4 regions of the Paenibacillus sp. Y568 genome follow, and region 1 is predicted to be linked to each of the others. Evidence: riboswitches for the same ligand, from Rfam matches in the RefSeq annotation. Region 1 holds a riboswitch; each other region holds the start of a gene.
The links. A riboswitch is a leader RNA that binds a small molecule or an ion and turns the genes downstream of it on or off. The one in region 1 is predicted to bind cyclic di-AMP.
Positions count from the first base shown of each region.

Region 2: it holds a riboswitch for cyclic di-AMP, as region 1 does, so the genes downstream of both, AC1D7X_RS08060 (TrkH family potassium uptake protein) here and AC1D7X_RS05955 (hypothetical protein) in region 1, are expected to answer to the same signal.
Region 3: it holds a riboswitch for cyclic di-AMP, as region 1 does, so the genes downstream of both, AC1D7X_RS13950 (KamA family radical SAM protein) here and AC1D7X_RS05955 (hypothetical protein) in region 1, are expected to answer to the same signal.
Region 4: it holds a riboswitch for cyclic di-AMP, as region 1 does, so the genes downstream of both, AC1D7X_RS22295 (resuscitation-promoting factor) here and AC1D7X_RS05955 (hypothetical protein) in region 1, are expected to answer to the same signal.

Region 1 is NZ_JCAIUM010000003.1:177,818-182,006, reverse strand. Features, by position in the region: gene kdpA (potassium-transporting ATPase subunit KdpA) at 1-1,031, opposite strand, end outside; gene kdpF (K(+)-transporting ATPase subunit F) at 1,078-1,155, opposite strand; gene AC1D7X_RS05955 (hypothetical protein) at 1,308-1,703, opposite strand; cyclic di-AMP (ydaO/yuaA leader) riboswitch at 1,827-2,010, opposite strand; cyclic di-AMP (ydaO/yuaA leader) riboswitch at 2,142-2,338, opposite strand; gene AC1D7X_RS05950 (hypothetical protein) at 2,631-3,548, opposite strand; tRNA gene AC1D7X_RS05945 (tRNA-Thr) at 3,795-3,866, opposite strand; gene AC1D7X_RS05940 (MTH1187 family thiamine-binding protein) at 3,941-4,189, opposite strand, start outside.
Region 2 is NZ_JCAIUM010000004.1:250,970-255,158, reverse strand. Features, by position in the region: gene AC1D7X_RS08070 (LysR family transcriptional regulator) at 1-24, shown strand, start outside; gene AC1D7X_RS08065 (potassium channel family protein) at 154-822, opposite strand; gene AC1D7X_RS08060 (TrkH family potassium uptake protein) at 862-2,202, opposite strand; cyclic di-AMP (ydaO/yuaA leader) riboswitch at 2,266-2,432, opposite strand; gene AC1D7X_RS08055 (CPBP family intramembrane glutamic endopeptidase) at 2,864-4,189, shown strand, end outside.
Region 3 is NZ_JCAIUM010000009.1:14,804-18,992, reverse strand. Features, by position in the region: gene yunB (sporulation protein YunB) at 1-678, opposite strand, end outside; gene AC1D7X_RS13950 (KamA family radical SAM protein) at 799-1,992, opposite strand; cyclic di-AMP (ydaO/yuaA leader) riboswitch at 2,170-2,309, opposite strand; gene AC1D7X_RS13945 (FAD-dependent oxidoreductase) at 2,418-4,189, opposite strand, start outside.
Region 4 is NZ_JCAIUM010000021.1:46,810-50,998, forward strand. Features, by position in the region: gene rnmV (ribonuclease M5) at 1-447, opposite strand, end outside; gene AC1D7X_RS22295 (resuscitation-promoting factor) at 568-1,734, opposite strand; cyclic di-AMP (ydaO/yuaA leader) riboswitch at 2,007-2,224, opposite strand; gene AC1D7X_RS22300 (TatD family hydrolase) at 2,426-3,196, opposite strand; gene AC1D7X_RS22305 (HD domain-containing protein) at 3,238-4,189, opposite strand, start outside.

The DNA of each region.
Region 1 (4,189 bases):
GTCGCAGCCGTCGTGACAGTAGAGAAGAGTGTGGATTGTGCAATACCGAATCGAACCTCTTTTCCTTCCATACTTCCTTGAGAAGATTCAATACCTAACGTATTGATTACCGGGTTCCCAGCTTTCTCTGACGTATAACTAAGCGTAAGGAATATTAAGAATAGAATCATCATGCTTGAGAATATGACCCATCCTTGCTTCTTGTTTTTCGCAAATAGCCCAAACGTATAAGGTAGTGCAGCAGCAAGCATCCACATACTTAATATTTCAATAACATTGGTTAATGGACTTGGGTTCTCAAATGGATGTGCCGAGTTGGCCCCAAAGAATCCACCACCATTCGTTCCGAGATGTTTAATGGATTCCAATGAAGCGATAGGACCCATCGTTATCTGTTGTTCCACACCTTCAAACGTTGTTACTGCAGCCGTTGGATCGAACGTTTGGGGTACTTTTAAACCGACTAATACGATCGTAACGATAAATGCTAGAGGTAAGAAGATACGAATAATGGCTTTGGTGAAATCTTGAAAAAAGTTACCTAATCCTTCACCACGTCGAGTAATTCCGCGAATAAAGGCAATCGCAATCGATAAGCCTGACGCTGCCGAAGTAAACATCATCATCGTAACAAACGCCATTTGTGTTAAATACGTCACACCACTCTCGCCGCTATAATGCTGCAGATTGGTATTTGTCATAAAACTGATGATCGTATTAAAGGCGAGGGAAGCCTCCATATTCTCGTTCCCACTCGGATTCCCTGGTAGTGATCCTTGAAGACGTAGGAGTACGTAACTAATTACTAGTAATACCGCATTCGTCGCAATAAAACTTAGTACATACTTCTTCCAGTTCATACTATTACGATTTCTTAATCCGATCAGTTTGTAGATCACATTTTCCGTTGAACCAAAAATCTTATCCGTTCGGTTGGGTTCATTGGAGAATACATGAAACATATAGGTACCCAGTGGCTTCACCAGCAACAGTAGTACGACAATCACAATTCCTATTTGCAGTAAGTCCATACTTTATATCCTCCTTATAGGGATGAATTCTTAATTGGTATGTTAACTAGAATCTCTCTGGATTGATTAATGCATAGATCAGGTAAATGAAGATGACTAAGGTCAATGCAAGTATAACGATCATTGTTCCCCGCCCCCTCTATCTACCAACGTTCCGCACCAATGCGTGAACAATAACAATAATCCAAATCCAACTACTAACGTGATGATCATATAGACATCCGTCATTATGGGAATGCCCCTCTCATGTAGATTTTTTGATGATTCATCTTCATGCTATTTATCGAGTAGAAATCCAACGTCCCCATTCTTCGTATAGATGACATGGTTTGCACCCATTCCTCTGTAAACTCCACGTGGGCTAGAATATCGAGTGATAATGTAAATCTCATGTGTCGTCCATGGGCGACAGATCTGGAGATAGCGACAACTTAAGTTAAGACTACTTTCAAAAATATAGATTCTACCTACCGCTACCTGCGGGACAATCCACTTTCTAGTCATACTTGTATCAATACGAACCACATGTTTTGCACCCATTTTTAGATAATCCAGTTCTTCCGTACGGCTATTCGTCAGTACCGCAAATGACTTTTTACTATAAATTAATTGGTTTATAAATTTCCGCCCGTCCTCATTAGGAGCGATAACCAAGGTGACTCCATCTTCCATTAATCAGGTCCTCCTATACGTTTAAAGACAACAAAAAAGAAGCTCAGCGAAAAAGTAGCTTTCCCAGAGCTTCTTTAGGATTCCATGACAAAATAAAGTCATGAACCAGCCAGAAGGCGGTTTGCTGCCTCTCCCTGCACGCTTACGAAGTTAGCTGTCGGATTCGGGCGAGAGAGTCGCCCTATTCTCGGCATGTCGATACATAACCGAAAAATTCACCCCATGGAAATATCCGGCGTTTACGCAGCAGACATCTCCGATTGGTTCCCCCGTTTCTGAATTACACAGAATTCAGCGTTCAAGACAATGGATCAAATTACTTTTATATAACGGATTATCGTTTCCTACCACACTTGATTGACAATCCATCACATTTAAAAATCACAGAGTAACATACGTACCCTATGATCGGTAGTTGCGATCACAAGCTTCATCATTCCTCTCTCAGACTTAAGCTTACGAGGTTAGCTGTCGGATTCGAGCGGTGAGAGTCGCTCTACCTAGTAAAGACATGAAATGCCTTGACCAGGATTCACCCCTGTAGCATCTAATTTCGACTCTCACACCGAAAAAAGTTGACTACATTTGGTTCCCCCGCTTCCCACGATAGAGTGGAAATTCAGCGAAATTATGAATTGAAAATAATAACAATTTATATTTCGTTATGAATCATACACCCGCTCCAAATGAGTGTAAAGGTGACTTGAACCCCACCTAGAAGGAAATAAGAAGCATTTAGGTTGATGGTAACGGTTACAAAAATAACAATCAACTCCTTGCTCATTCATGCTCTCTATATCTCAATATTACGCAATTATTGTAATTACTTATTCTCAAAAACGAACAAAGCCATCCAAATGGATGACTTTGTCAATATATTTATATGTCTTTATTGATATATCCTTTAATGAATATCGATTTAAACGCCTAATTCACCGTAATTGAACCGACAGAGGACGTTAGTGACAACAGTGGACCGCCGCCATTGATGTCGCTTTTCCCTTTAGAAACTCCTGTGATGCTACCCACCTCAGTCTTCGTCTCCAGACTACATTGAAGGGATTCAGCCAGGTTCGCAACAATGGCACCTACTTCTGTCTTCACTTTGAGACTACTATCTTCTTTCATTTGATCAATACCCAGTTGAAGACTACCCGTTTCGGATACTATACTAGATTTCCCTTCAATGTGAGCTCCTTCGATACTTACTGAACCCACGTTATTATGAACATCATATACACCTCTCAGGTTACTTAAATTAATCTCACCAACTTCACTGAAGATGTCATAATTTTTAACCCGATCTGGTATCTCTATCACATAATCAATACTGAAGTTTGAGAATCCATACTCTTTCTTTGCCCACTTCCACATATTAAGCTTCTCATTCCCCTTAGGATGTGTAACGACCTCTAACTGATCTCCATTTACAACGACAGCAATTTCCGCGTGATCCATGATCTCTTGATATTTATCATCACGGGATGATTTGTCTAGAGACCAAATTGTAGCAGTCACGTTAATCTTATCACCAGAAGTTCCTTTCACCACAATGTTACCTACCTCATGGTCCACCTGAAGTGCCGATACTGAATTATCCACCTCTTGTGTGTATGAAATCTCTTGGTGAATGCCATTCCTCTTCAACTCATCACTCAAATCTAAGGCTGTATCTTGTACTTTATCCCTAATCCCTTCTACTGCTTCACCAATTCCGCTCTGAATCGTTTCGGTATTATTCGTACAGCCAGACAACAAACCTACGAATACGAATGCTGCAATCAGCATTGGCTTATAATGGATCCCCATATTAAATAATCGCTCCTTCATTTGATAGTCCTGCATTTCAGTCTCACGATGTTACGTTGTCATTATTATACAATATTAGGTAATTAATAACACCGGTCTGTGGACTAGTAAATTACTGGACTAGAGGCGGGGAAAGAGTGTTTAATATTAGTCAGAAAAGGGTTGTTCATTTATCCAATTGCTGTAGTCTCCAAACTCCTTATAGGGACATTATAAAAAGACATAAATAAAACGCGATCTCCGCACAACCGGAAAACCGCGCCCCGTAAGCCTTCTCAAAAATGCTGGTGAAGGGAATTGAACCCCCGGCCTACGCGTTACGAGTGCGTTGCTCTACCCCTGAGCTACACCAGCCTAAGAACCTAACTTGCCTTTACACAATGATTATTGTACTGCTAATTCACATTATATGCTCTGGTAGATAGATCCTACTTTAACTTATCCTGAACAGACTGTAATTTCTGTGCACTAGAAGAAAATTTATCACGACGATCATCCAATTTCACCGAAGTTGAGACCCGCTCTGCTCCCGCTAGGAATGGAGATTCATGTAATGTAGCTATAGCTTTCCATACTAATTCAAGAGGCCCCTCAATAATTGTACTCATGGATGTTAGTTCATACGTTATACCTTGCTGTTCCTTTAGAACCCGTTGCATATCCGCAACGTAAGCACT
Region 2 (4,189 bases), on a different contig from region 1:
TTATTTAATCGCCTAGATTTATGATTTTTATGATTTCACCAAAAAAAGAAACACAGAGAAGGTCAAGGATAATCTCCTTGACCTTCTCTGTGTTTTACGTTCGCATTTTTTTGAGAAATTAGCTACCTCTACCGAAAGTGGTTCTATTCCTATTTAATTGTCATCCATGAGTTCATTCTCAAAATTTTCAATATTCTCGTTAGACCCGATAATGACCATAATATCGCCTGCTCGAACCTGATCCATTGCTGTAGGCGCCACAATAATGCCAGTTGATCTATGCAAAGCCACGATGCTACAGCCAAATCTAGTACGAATATTTATCTCTGTGAGTGTCTTACCATCAAGACATAACGGAGCGTTCATCTCTACAATGCTGTAATCTTTCGAAAGTTCAATATAATCCAGTAAGTTCGGAGTTACCAGTTGATGTGCAACCCGAATGCCCATATCTCGCTCAGGGTACACTACTCGATCTACTCCTAGTTTCTCCAATGCTCTTCCGTGAAGAACAGAGATCGCTTTAGCAACGACTGTCGTTACTCCTAAATCTTTGAGCAGTATGGTTGCAAGAATACTCGTCTGGATGTCTTCTCCGATAGCCACAATACCACAATCGAAATTACGAACACCTAACGATTTCAGCACTTCTTCATCTGAGGCATCTGCCACAACAGCATACGTCAGTAACTCACTCATATCACTTACAATCTCTTCATTTCGATCGATCCCTAGCACTTCATAATTCAGTGCCATAAGTTCTTGAGCAATAGAAGACCCGAACCGCCCCAATCCAATAACGACAAACTGCTGTTTCTTCATCTCTCTTTCAATACTCCTTTAATCATCTCAATTTCTCTTCTACCCTATAATAATTTTACCCTCTGGATGACGATATAACTCTTTGCCTTTCTTCGGACCCAGTGCATATGCCAGTGTAAGTGGTCCAAGGCGACCTGCAAACATCGTTAGACTTATCAGAATTTTACCCGCTAAGGTCAGATGTGTTGTTAATCCCATCGTTAACCCTACTGTACCAAATGCAGAAGTTGTCTCATACAATATCATTAGAAAACTACTGTCTTCTGTCGTAGAAAGTATCATCGCTACACTCATTACAAGCAAAAGTGCAACTAGTGTAATCGTGAGCGCTTTAAATATACGTTCTTGCGCAAACCGGTAGCGAAACAATACGATGTCATCTCGTCCACGTAACATGGAGATCACAGCACCAATAATAAGCGTAAACGTTGTTGTCTTGATCCCACCTCCAGTAGATCCTGGAGAAGCCCCAATGAACATAAGTATAATCATAAAGAATTGAGATGCCTGTCTCATATTACCCAGATCAAGCGTATTCGCACCTGCAGTTCTTGGTGTAACCGATTGGAAGAGGGAGCCAAGGATTTTGCCACCCCAATTTAACGACCCTAATGTTCTTGGATTAGAATACTCGAATACAAATATAACAATGGCTCCGAACACGATTAGAAAGGCTGTCATGGATAGTACTACTTTTGAATGTAAAGATATCCTACGCGTCTTTCGGAAATCGACCATGTCAGATAGAACAATGAATCCAATTCCTCCAGATACAATAAGGAACATCACCACAAAGTTGACGATTGGATCATATACATAACCTGTAAGGCTACGGAAGTCACCGAATAGATCAAATCCAGCATTGTTAAACATTGAAATGGCATGAAAAATACCAAAATATAAAGCTTTTCCAAAGGGCATATCTACTGCCCATCTTACAGTTAACAGAACAGCAGCTGATCCTTCGATAATAAGAGAAAAGAGTAATACTTTTCGAATCAGTCGTACTATTCCTTCCATTGAGCCCTGATTCATCGCTTCTTGAAGGAGCAAACGGTCACGTAGGGATATCTTCCGTTTCAACACAAAGGCGAATAACGTAGCCATCGTCATAAATCCAAGTCCGCCCACCTGAATGAGCATAATAATGACCACTTGCCCAAATGTGCTGAAGAACGTCCCCGTGTCCTGCACGACTAAGCCCGTAACGCAAGTCGCTGATGTTGCTGTAAACAATGCATCAATGAAGGCGAGGGGTTTACCCGTCGTATTCGATATGGGTAAGGTTAACAATACCGTTCCCAGTAGTATAATGGTAGCGAAACCAATAACTAGAATTTGTGGAGGGGATAATCTGAACCAACTATACTTCCATTTCACACGCTTCACCCCTTTTTAAATCAACAAAAAAAGACACTGGAAATCCAATGCCTCTCGGTTGGTTCCTGCTTGCATATCGCCTACGAGGTTAGCTGACGGATTCGGGTATGCACAGCTTACCCTATTCGTTCATTCAACAACGAAATTCACCCCACAAGTAGATAGACTAAATCGTCTCTACAAGAAATGGTTCCCCCGTATTTCATATGAAAATTTGGCGCATTATTAAATTGCATTCCGATTATAATCTTTATCCAGTAACTGTACAAATTGATTTTCTGGACAAATGACTGGATATGGGTTAAATATAAGCGAAAGAACGTATCAGAACAGTGGTTCTCTCTCCATAAGTATGATTACCTTCTTATTCATCTGCTTTGCACCATTTCGAGTTACATTTGCTGGATTTACCGCTAGAAGCTATGCTATGTTATCGTTACTTATAAGAGCATCTAACGAAGTTTATGTTTTCGATGTAAGTTTTTACGAAGTATTACCAAGGAGTAGCGCTCAAAAACTTTAAGTTTATGCTTTCGATGTAAGTTTTTACGAAGTATTACCAAGGAGTAACGCTCAAAAACTTTAAGTTTATGCTTTCGATGTAAGTTTTTACGAAGTAATTCTAAGAAGTAGCGCTCAAAAACTTTTAGGAGGAAATTAAATGAATTCTACGGGACAACCTTTGAAACTTAATATCAACTATAAGGTTCTCGGTCTATGTGGGGTTATCGGTCTGATTCTGTTTATGATATTGCAAGTATTCCCCAGCACCGCATCCGATACACTGGAGCAACCAAGCAAAGAATTAATCACTAAGGATCAAGCAAGAATCGCGGCCACACAATATGCTGAGTCACAACTTCACATTCATGTATTGAGTCAACCCGATGATACTTTGGTCACCTATCAATCTGACTCAGATTTATATGGTTATTTATCTAAAGAGAAGTTAATGGAGAAATACAATACTACTTTCGATCATAAATATCCAACCGAAGTTTACCGCGTCCGTCTGAAAGAAGGTAATACCAATAACTACCTTAATATAGATGTACATATGAATACAGGAGATATCGTATCCTTTTCTCAGAAGAAGAACTCGCCCCTTATTGAACCTACAGAGGAATCGATCAGTACAACAAATAATGTAAGACTTGCAGAACAATGGCTAACCCAATTAGGATATGATTCAAAGACTCTCCAGATCACAGAAAATAAAAAATCGACCCTTACCTATTCGGACTTAAATACTACGATTGGCGAGGCCGTATTACAATTGAAGTTCACTTTCGGATCAGACAGGATCGTCTCCTTTGAACCTTCCTTTTCGATTCCGTCAGAACATACATCTTATGTAGAAAAAGAACACACCAAAGCCGTTTGGATGACCATGCTCGGATATGGACTCCTCACTTTAGCGCTTGGCATACTTGCTATTGTATATAGCGCAATAACGAGAAAGCATACCTCTTTTGTTCGAGGAATATTCCTGAGTTCATTCTATTTCATTGTCTCCATGCTAAGCACATTAAATATGTTGCCCGCCTTGGAAGCCGAGGGACTGACGGGATTAAGTCTAACGTTCGGGTTAATATTCCAGGGTCTCCTTACCTTAGTTATGGCTGCGTTATTGTACTTCTCACTTGTTGGTGGAGATGGCTTATGGCGGAAGGAAACAGGACTTAATCCTTGGCCACGTGCAAAAGAAGCCGGGTATGGTAAATTTGTTCTTCATAGTATGTATGTCGGATATTTATGGGCCCTCATCTTGTTAGGAGTTCAATCCGTCATCTTTTTAATACTCGGTCTGACGCTTCATAGCTGGTCTACGACGGATGCTAGTCAATCCCCGATTAATATGGTATACCCTTGGATTCTACCGCTCATGGCATGGGTAGCTGGAATTTCAGAAGAAGCTGTTTATCGTTTATTTGGGATTAGGATGATGCAAAAGATCGTTAAGAATACCTTCCTAGCGTGTCTCATT
Region 3 (4,189 bases), on a different contig from region 1:
ATTTCCACCAATAGGTTGACCTTTAGAGTTGTAATAATACATAGGAACGTCACCTACAACCATTAGGTATGATATAGGTATTTCCGTCTCTACAGAATCATGTTCCATATCAAAAGGAATGACTACAGCAACGTCTACACTGACGTGGATGTATACCTCCACAAGAATCATATTGATTCCAGCATCCCGTTGCCTCGTTGATAATTCGATCTTAGCGGCTCCCTGAGGCTCTATTTTCACGGGAATTCCAGGACCAATTGAAGCCAGAAAAGGACTTCCTAACGCCATCCCAATAGGAATATGTTCCTTTAACTGATGTACGTCGTTTAATGTAGCTTGAACAACCTTAAACGTATTGGATGTAATCTTCATTTGTTCTGCATAATTCAACATGAACCCTGATACCTTGCCGGACGTATCCATTTTCCAATTCACGAGATCATCGAAATTCTGTTCTTGCGCAACCTGTGCTGTAATCGCCTCATTGATCGCTTCCGTCGCCAGCTGTTTCACTCTAATTTGAGCCAAATTCATAATAGGTGGTTTCAAATTACGATCTATATACGCGAATCCCTGAAACATTATGATTAAAAAAACGAGAAACCCAACAAGCCACAATCTACGTCTGCTTCTGGGTTTCCCGCTTCGCTGGCTATGCCACCTTGCTCTTCTTTTCATGATCATCCCCCTAATGCCGACAATAAATCTCTATACAAGCATATGATTGGGATTACAAAAAAAGAAGAAGCTCTAATCTAAGATGGCCGGTATGTGTCTTCCACATCTGATAATTCTATTCTAATGTAATGCCACTTTTGCCGATTTCGAGCGTTCAGATTTTACTGGAATTTCAGGCAATTCGTTAACAGATATAATACGATCGGACTTCTTCTCTGGCTGCTTCCAATACTTCTCATTTCCCGGTAAATCATCGAACCACGAGGCATCACTTGGACAATCCAGAACCATAAACTTCCCATACACATCGTCTCTTGATTGGTGATATTTTAAATAAGCCTTACCGTGGTCAATAGCTAAGATCTCAATTTTTCCAGATGTATGACTCATAGATAGACGGACTCGTTTACCCAACCCTGATGTCTTCGCCTTAGCCTCTTCCACAAGTTGATACACCTGCTCCAACGGAAGTACAAAATCTCGGTTACCTGCAACCGGACGATTTATAAAGAAATAATAAGGTGTGACACCAGCCCACGACAATTGATCAAGAAGTTCTGCAAGTACATCGGCATTATCATTGATTCCACGTAAAATAGGCGTTTGGTTTACGACGATTGCTCCTGCTTGATGTAACGCCTCAAACCCCCGTTTGGCTTCAGGCGTTATTTCACGCGGATGATTAATATGGGCCATGACATAGATGCGTTTATCAGCACTTGAGTGCCTCTTGATAAGTTCTAATAACTTCTCGTCTTCGTAGATTCGCATCGGGTTAAATACAGGAATTTTAGATCCTAATCGAATAACTTTGACATGCTCAATATCACGCAATTGGTCAAGAATGATCTCTAGCTTCGAAGTAGCTAGGATTAAGCTATCTCCACCTGTTAGTAATACATTATTTATTTCTGGATGATTCGCAATATACTCAATTCCTGGGCTTACATCGGACATCGCTTCTTTTACGTCATTACGAAATAAGCGCTTTCTAAAACAATATCGACAATAAGCACCACATACCTCGGATACAATTAATAAGGCCGTCGTTCTATATTTATGCTGGCAACCGGGTACAACGTAGTTCGTGTCTTCATCCGATGCATCCCAGCGACCATACTCGGATAGTTCTCCTTCATTCGGAATAACTAATTTCTTGATCGGATCATTTGGATCAGCCCAATTCACTAGCTTTAAGTAATAATCATTAACGCGAAATACGAATTTCTCCGTTATCTGTTTAAGTTTCTGACGCTCATGTTCCGGGATTTCCATGATCTTATCAATATCGGTAATATATTTCGGCTGTGGCATATTACTCCTCCTTGAAGTTTAAAATATGGTTTGTTACATTTGTCCCCCCTTTTTCTTAAAATAAAAATGACCCGTCCCATCACAAAGCGAAGTAAACACTTCACCTTGGGAAGGGTATCGGGCCATAAAGACGCAAAAAGACCCGATAACGGGTCATTAGAACAGTTATAAACCATAAGTTGACCCATCTACTACTGACGAGGTTAGCTGTCGGGCTCGGGAAAGATGGTTCCCTACAAATGTCTCTTGATTCGCCCCAAATAAAATGGTTCCCCCGCTTTTCAGCTACTATGCTGAAAATTAAGCGTAACTTTATAGTACATAAGTCCATTCAATTAGTCAAATGTTGGATATTTTAAATTTCAAAAAACAAAGAACATTCATCAAGGCATTAGATTAGTTTAATGAATGTTCTTCGTCAAATATTACTTTCCTTCAGCAACTGCCTTTGCAGCATGTTCTCCACTCAAGCGTCCGCTAGTTAACGCATACTGAACCGCACTACCTGACATATAGACCTGGTTGTACAAATAGCGATTCGCTGCTTCTCCACCCGCGTAAAGATTGTTGATAATCGAGCCATCTTCTTTTACAACGCGATAATGTTCATCAACTTTTACTCCACCAAAGGTACCCATTGTCTTAGGATAATACTTAAAGGCATAGAATGGACCTTTATTAACAGATACAAGTGTCTTTACTTCTTTGTTGAATTCATCTTTACCTGAAGTTACTCCAGCATTGAAAGTATCCATTGTTTTCACAAGAGCTGCTCCAGATACTTGCATAGTAGAGGCTAATTCTTCCATTGTATTTCCGACAGCGATCTCAGCATTAGGAAGTTTACCTTCAATGGCACCAATTACTTTCGCATTGGCTTCACTTGAATCTATCACCATCCACACTTGTTCATTTGGAACAACCTTATTCGTTACAATAGCGTAATGACTATTTTCATCCATAAAACGTTCGCCTTTTTCGTTCACTAATACTTTAGTAGTATCCCATTCAATACCACGTAATTCTGGAACCAAACTTCCCATACCTAGACCAATCACCCACGGATCTTCGTATAACGCTGCGCCTAATTTTTCTGCCATGACTATCCCATCACCTGTACTACCCGCAGCAGCTGCACTGATCCCCATATCGTCAACAAATTGAGGTAAGAAACGCTTCATCATTTCCTCACTCTTAGCAAATCCTCCTGAAGCGATGATGACTTTTTTCGCATGAACGATCAGCTTTCCTTCAGCATTCTCCGCTGCAACACCAATTACGTTACCTTTATCATCCGTGATTAATTCCGTTGCTTTTGTCTCTAAAAGGATATCGACTCCTTTATCTTTAAGGGTCTTATCTAGATTTGCAATTAAGCTAGCACCACCAGCTTCAGGAAAATGAAGGCGAGCTACAGGATCAACACCATATCCTTCCACACGAGTATACTTATGATTCATATAATCAACCAACCAGTGTGTTGTATCTACTGCCTCATCCATAAAGGTTTCTACACGATCATAATCTGGATATATACTATCAGGATTACTTGTACTTTGACGCTCTTTCCACAACTGCATCCATGATTCTGGTGAATCCTCAATGCCTAGTTCCTTTTGGAAACGAGTACCTGTTGCAGAAATACCTCCGCCAGATAACGCTGTAGAACCACCTACCGTTGCCATTTTCTCTAGTACAATAACCTTGGCGCCGTTCTCAAACGCAGATCCAGCAGCTGTGAGACCTGTACCTCCTCCACCAATAACGACAACATCCGTTGTTAGTTCAGTTTCCTTTTGTGCCTTATCATCCGTTATGGCAGCAACCTTAAGGGTAGCTACATCTCCGCCCGCTTGCTTGACACAATCTTCAACCGCAGCAAGGATCGCCTTCGATGAATTAGAAGCGCCTGACACAACATCAACTGCCAATGTCTGTCCCTCAACAATTTGCTGAGGGATACGTTCGAATGGTGTATTGCTAAGACCATCCGTTTCGCTATGCTCTTTAATAGTTACAGATACGATCGCGTTATCATCAAATACAACCTCAACCGTGATATCACCATTGTTACCTTGTGCCTTTGATGTGTAAGTACCTGCTTTATAAGTTGCTGTTCCCGAAGTTGTATTCGAATTTGCGTTAGTATCTTTGGCAGAATTTGAACAAGCAACTACATTTAGTATTAATACTAATC
Region 4 (4,189 bases), on a different contig from region 1:
ATACCCAATTCCAAGAATGTTACCCATAGCCATTCTACGAGCAGCTGCATCAGGGTGCACCATCAGACCTGCTTGTACAAGGTCCTCCAGGTCTATCAGGCTCTCCACCCCTTCATAGGACGTATGAACCCGTGCTAATGCATGACGGATCGCTTCTGGCGATGCATTCTCTACACCAATATCACCTTTACGCGTGGCATCAACCTCGGGAATGAACGCATGCTTACATCCCTGCACACGAGATGCAATAATTTTGCGAATCCGCTCACCGGCGTGATCAGGATCGGTAAATATAATAACACCTCTACGTTCTTGTGCTAGGGCAATACGCCGTATCGTACGTGCATTAATTGCTGAACCGCCTGTTTCGATTGTGTCCGCTTCTACAGCCCTCTTAATGGCCGTAGTATCATCGCGACCTTCCACGACAATGATTTCTTTAATCATGATGATTCTTCCCTTCAAAATCCAGTATAACAACAAAAAGAAGAGGAGTTATCCTCTTCTTTAACATGACATCCATATGACCCTAATAGTATAGCATTATAACACCATTGTAAAACGTGTTTAGTTCAATTCCGGCTTGATCGGTCCAATCACATATACCGTTTTTCCGGACTTTCTTCCGAAATTACGTGCATTCTGTAAGGAATCATAATACACGTCAATTTTGTTCCCTTTTATAGCGCCGCCTGTATCTTCTGCACGACGGAAGCCAATACCTTCAATATACACCCACCACCCAATAGGGATAACTTTAGGGTCAACCGCAATGGTGCGCCCTTCTGTAACGCGTGTACCCGAAGCTGTCTTCGTACCTATTCCTGGTTCTTCAGAAGAATAGGCAGTCATAGAAACATTCTTAAGGACTTTCTTATATGTGAAATCGACTCCAGCCTTACTAGTCTTGTTATTCTGACTCACCTTTGTAACAGGGCTCTTCTTGCTGGTTTCTTTCTTAACTACTTTTGGGGATGCTATTACGACTGGCTTAGGTGCTTCTACCTTTGTACCTACAGCAATAACCTTATCTTGCCTGGTACTCCGCACTTCTTTACCAACTACCTTCATCGAGACAAACTGACCATCTTGAAATATCTTCTCGACATGATGGACAATGGCACCTGGCTGTCCATTTTGAACCACCTTAACATTTCCTTTTAGAATCGTAGGGTCTGAAGTCTTGATCACCTGAAAGGGGACTTCCTCTACGCGATCTACAATCTGTTTGTTAATCCGGACAACCTTGATATCCAATTGATTGGTAACTTTAGTTGTCAGTGCAGGAAATACCTTATCCGATTCGTTGAGAGAAACACCCATTTCCCGAATAGCCTCTTTCACCGAACCCTGCGTTGTAAGTATGGGATGGGATTTACCATCAACGGTAACATTAATTTTACTTGCCCGTTGAATTTGAACCTTATCCCCATCTTTAATTGTACCGTTCAATGCCATGGACACCTTATCTTTGGGTCCTAGTATGATGGCTTCTTCCTCAAGCATTTCTCGCAACAACGTATGATTTGTCTCAATGGCTTTAACCTGACCGTCTACCGACACATATACTTGTTTACGCGTTTGAATGCTGATTAATAAAAGAGCCATCAGGGTAATTGCAATTAAAACAATAGCTACAACAGAAATATTACGTACATATTCATGCTTCCAACGCGTTGCGTAAGTCATGCTGGATGATGATGAATCATGGGTTTCTTCATTCAAAATGCCCACTTTCCGATCCTCCTTCATAGCCTCGCCGTCTATGTAACCATATATGTAATCTGCGATTGACGTGACTATTTTAAATTTTTACAGGATACTTAACCACAAGTGTATCCTGCATCCTGTACCAGTCTGCTCGTGATGATTGTCACCCCCTGTTAAACAAGAGTATGATGACAATATTGTCTTTATTCAAAAATAAAAGAAGCCATAAGAAAGAGTTAGAGGAACTCTTTCGTGGCTTCCCGATCATGAATAGACGGAATTTGCATACACGAGGTTGCCTCTCTTCATAACGCTTACGAGGTTAGCTGTCGGGTTTGGACGAAAGAGAGCCGCCCGATCTTAGGTCTACCGCTCATGGCGGATGCCCTTGAATTCACCCCAAAGATCCAATAAAAGAAATCAAATACGTCATCCACCTGATATTTCATCAGTTTTTCTGCTCGTATTGGTTCCCCCGTTCTCCACACAATTGGAGATTTAGCGAGACTGGTTCAGGAAAATAATAAGCAATCAAAAAACGATCTACTCTTATCACTGAAAAGATAATATCGTGTTTTCATGCAAGTTGTAAAGCACTAATCAACCACAAAAATACGAATAAATAGTTAAAATATTGTAATATTATCGCTTTATATCATCATAAAACAAGTATTAGTCGCTTATTCTTCCTCTTTTGCTACATTTCCTCTCGTTTTTAACAAATCCCAAATAGTGACAGTGCATTTTGGGTAGTTATTTGGGCTAATTCTTCAATGTCAACCCCTTTAATCTGAGCAGCCGCTTCTGCCACTAACCTAACATGAGCAGACTCATTTCTCTTCCCACGATAAGGATGGGGAGTAAGATATGGGGAGTCTGTTTCGATCAATAATCGATCCATTGGAACCTGGGCTAATACCTCTTTTGGTTGCTTCGCATTTTTAAATGTGATGGGCCCACCAAATGATAAATGAAATCCCATATCAAGACACATTTTTGCCGTTTCCCAACTGCCTGAGTAGGAGTGCATCACCCCACCAACCTCGTGTGCTTTTTCCTCTCGTAAAATTCTTACCACATCTTCATGTGCATCTCTATTATGAATGACAATAGGCATGTTAATCTCACGAGCAAGTCCAATTTGCTGGCGTAGTACTTGTTGTTGAATATCTTTAGGTGAGGTATCCCAATAATAATCAAGTCCAATTTCACCAATGGCTACAACTTTCTCATGTTTACACAGGGACGCGATCCATTCCAGATCCCCTTCTTTCATCGTAATGGCATCTTGTGGATGCCATCCTACAGCAGCATAGATAAAATCATATTTCTCAGCTAGTGCCATTGTCGTCGGGATTGTCTCCCGATTAAAGCCAACATTTATCATTTTACCTACGCCATTTTTAACTGCACGTGCAATAACCTCTTCGCGGTCCTCGTCGAATTGCGGTGCGTCAAGATGAGTATGTGTGTCGAACAACATCATGGTATAACCCCCTCTTAATCTGGACAAACTCAAGCCTTTTATCAATAATCTTCAAAAATATGGGCAATAGAAGGAGAAAATAGCGATAAAGCCGCCTTCAACTTCTGTTCAGGATAATATAGGTGACATTTACCGCGATGTAGACCACTAATAGATCTTACAATTTCTGACACTTCAGAAATTTCTTTTAATTTTTCTTGTCGATCCAACAATAAAATATGTTTCTGACTCACTCCATCACTAGGATGAAATATATCGTAGGGAAGATCACTTGGGAAATCAATAACAAAGTCATAATTCGGATCTAAACCTGCTTGTATAAATGCCTGTCGAATCTCTTGAATCATGTCATTATTATCCGAATCTAATTCTACATATTTATACAGTCTACGATGCATGAATCGTTCACAGAGCTCACTTAGTATAGGATCCTGCTCCGTCACCCACTGCATAAATACAGTCAGAATGAGAGCCTCATCTAATTTCAAATATTGCTCAACATTCAATTTATCTTCAAATAAGTATATCAATGGCTTCATCATAAACTCAAATTTATATCCATTATTATATAATTCTTTTGCACGTCGAATGATTAAACGTAATACAATTTCTGAACTTCTTGTCACGGGATGAAAATACACTTGCCAGTACATTTGGTATCTTGACATAAGATAATCTTCAACAGCATGCATTCCAGATTCCTTCACCACGATTCGTTCATGATGGGGTCTCAGCATTCTGATAATCCGATCGATATCAATCGTACCGTAATTTACTCCAGTATAGTATGCGTCACGAAGCAGATAATCCATTCGGTCAGCATCAAGTGGACTAGATATGAGATTTACTACAATGGGTTTATCATAAGTTTTTGCAATGACTGAAGCAACCTTTGTCGGTAACTCAGGATCTACCTCAAATAGAATATTATTTATTTCTGTATCACCTAGAACGATGCGACATGTCCAATCCTCATGATTCATATCGAAGGCT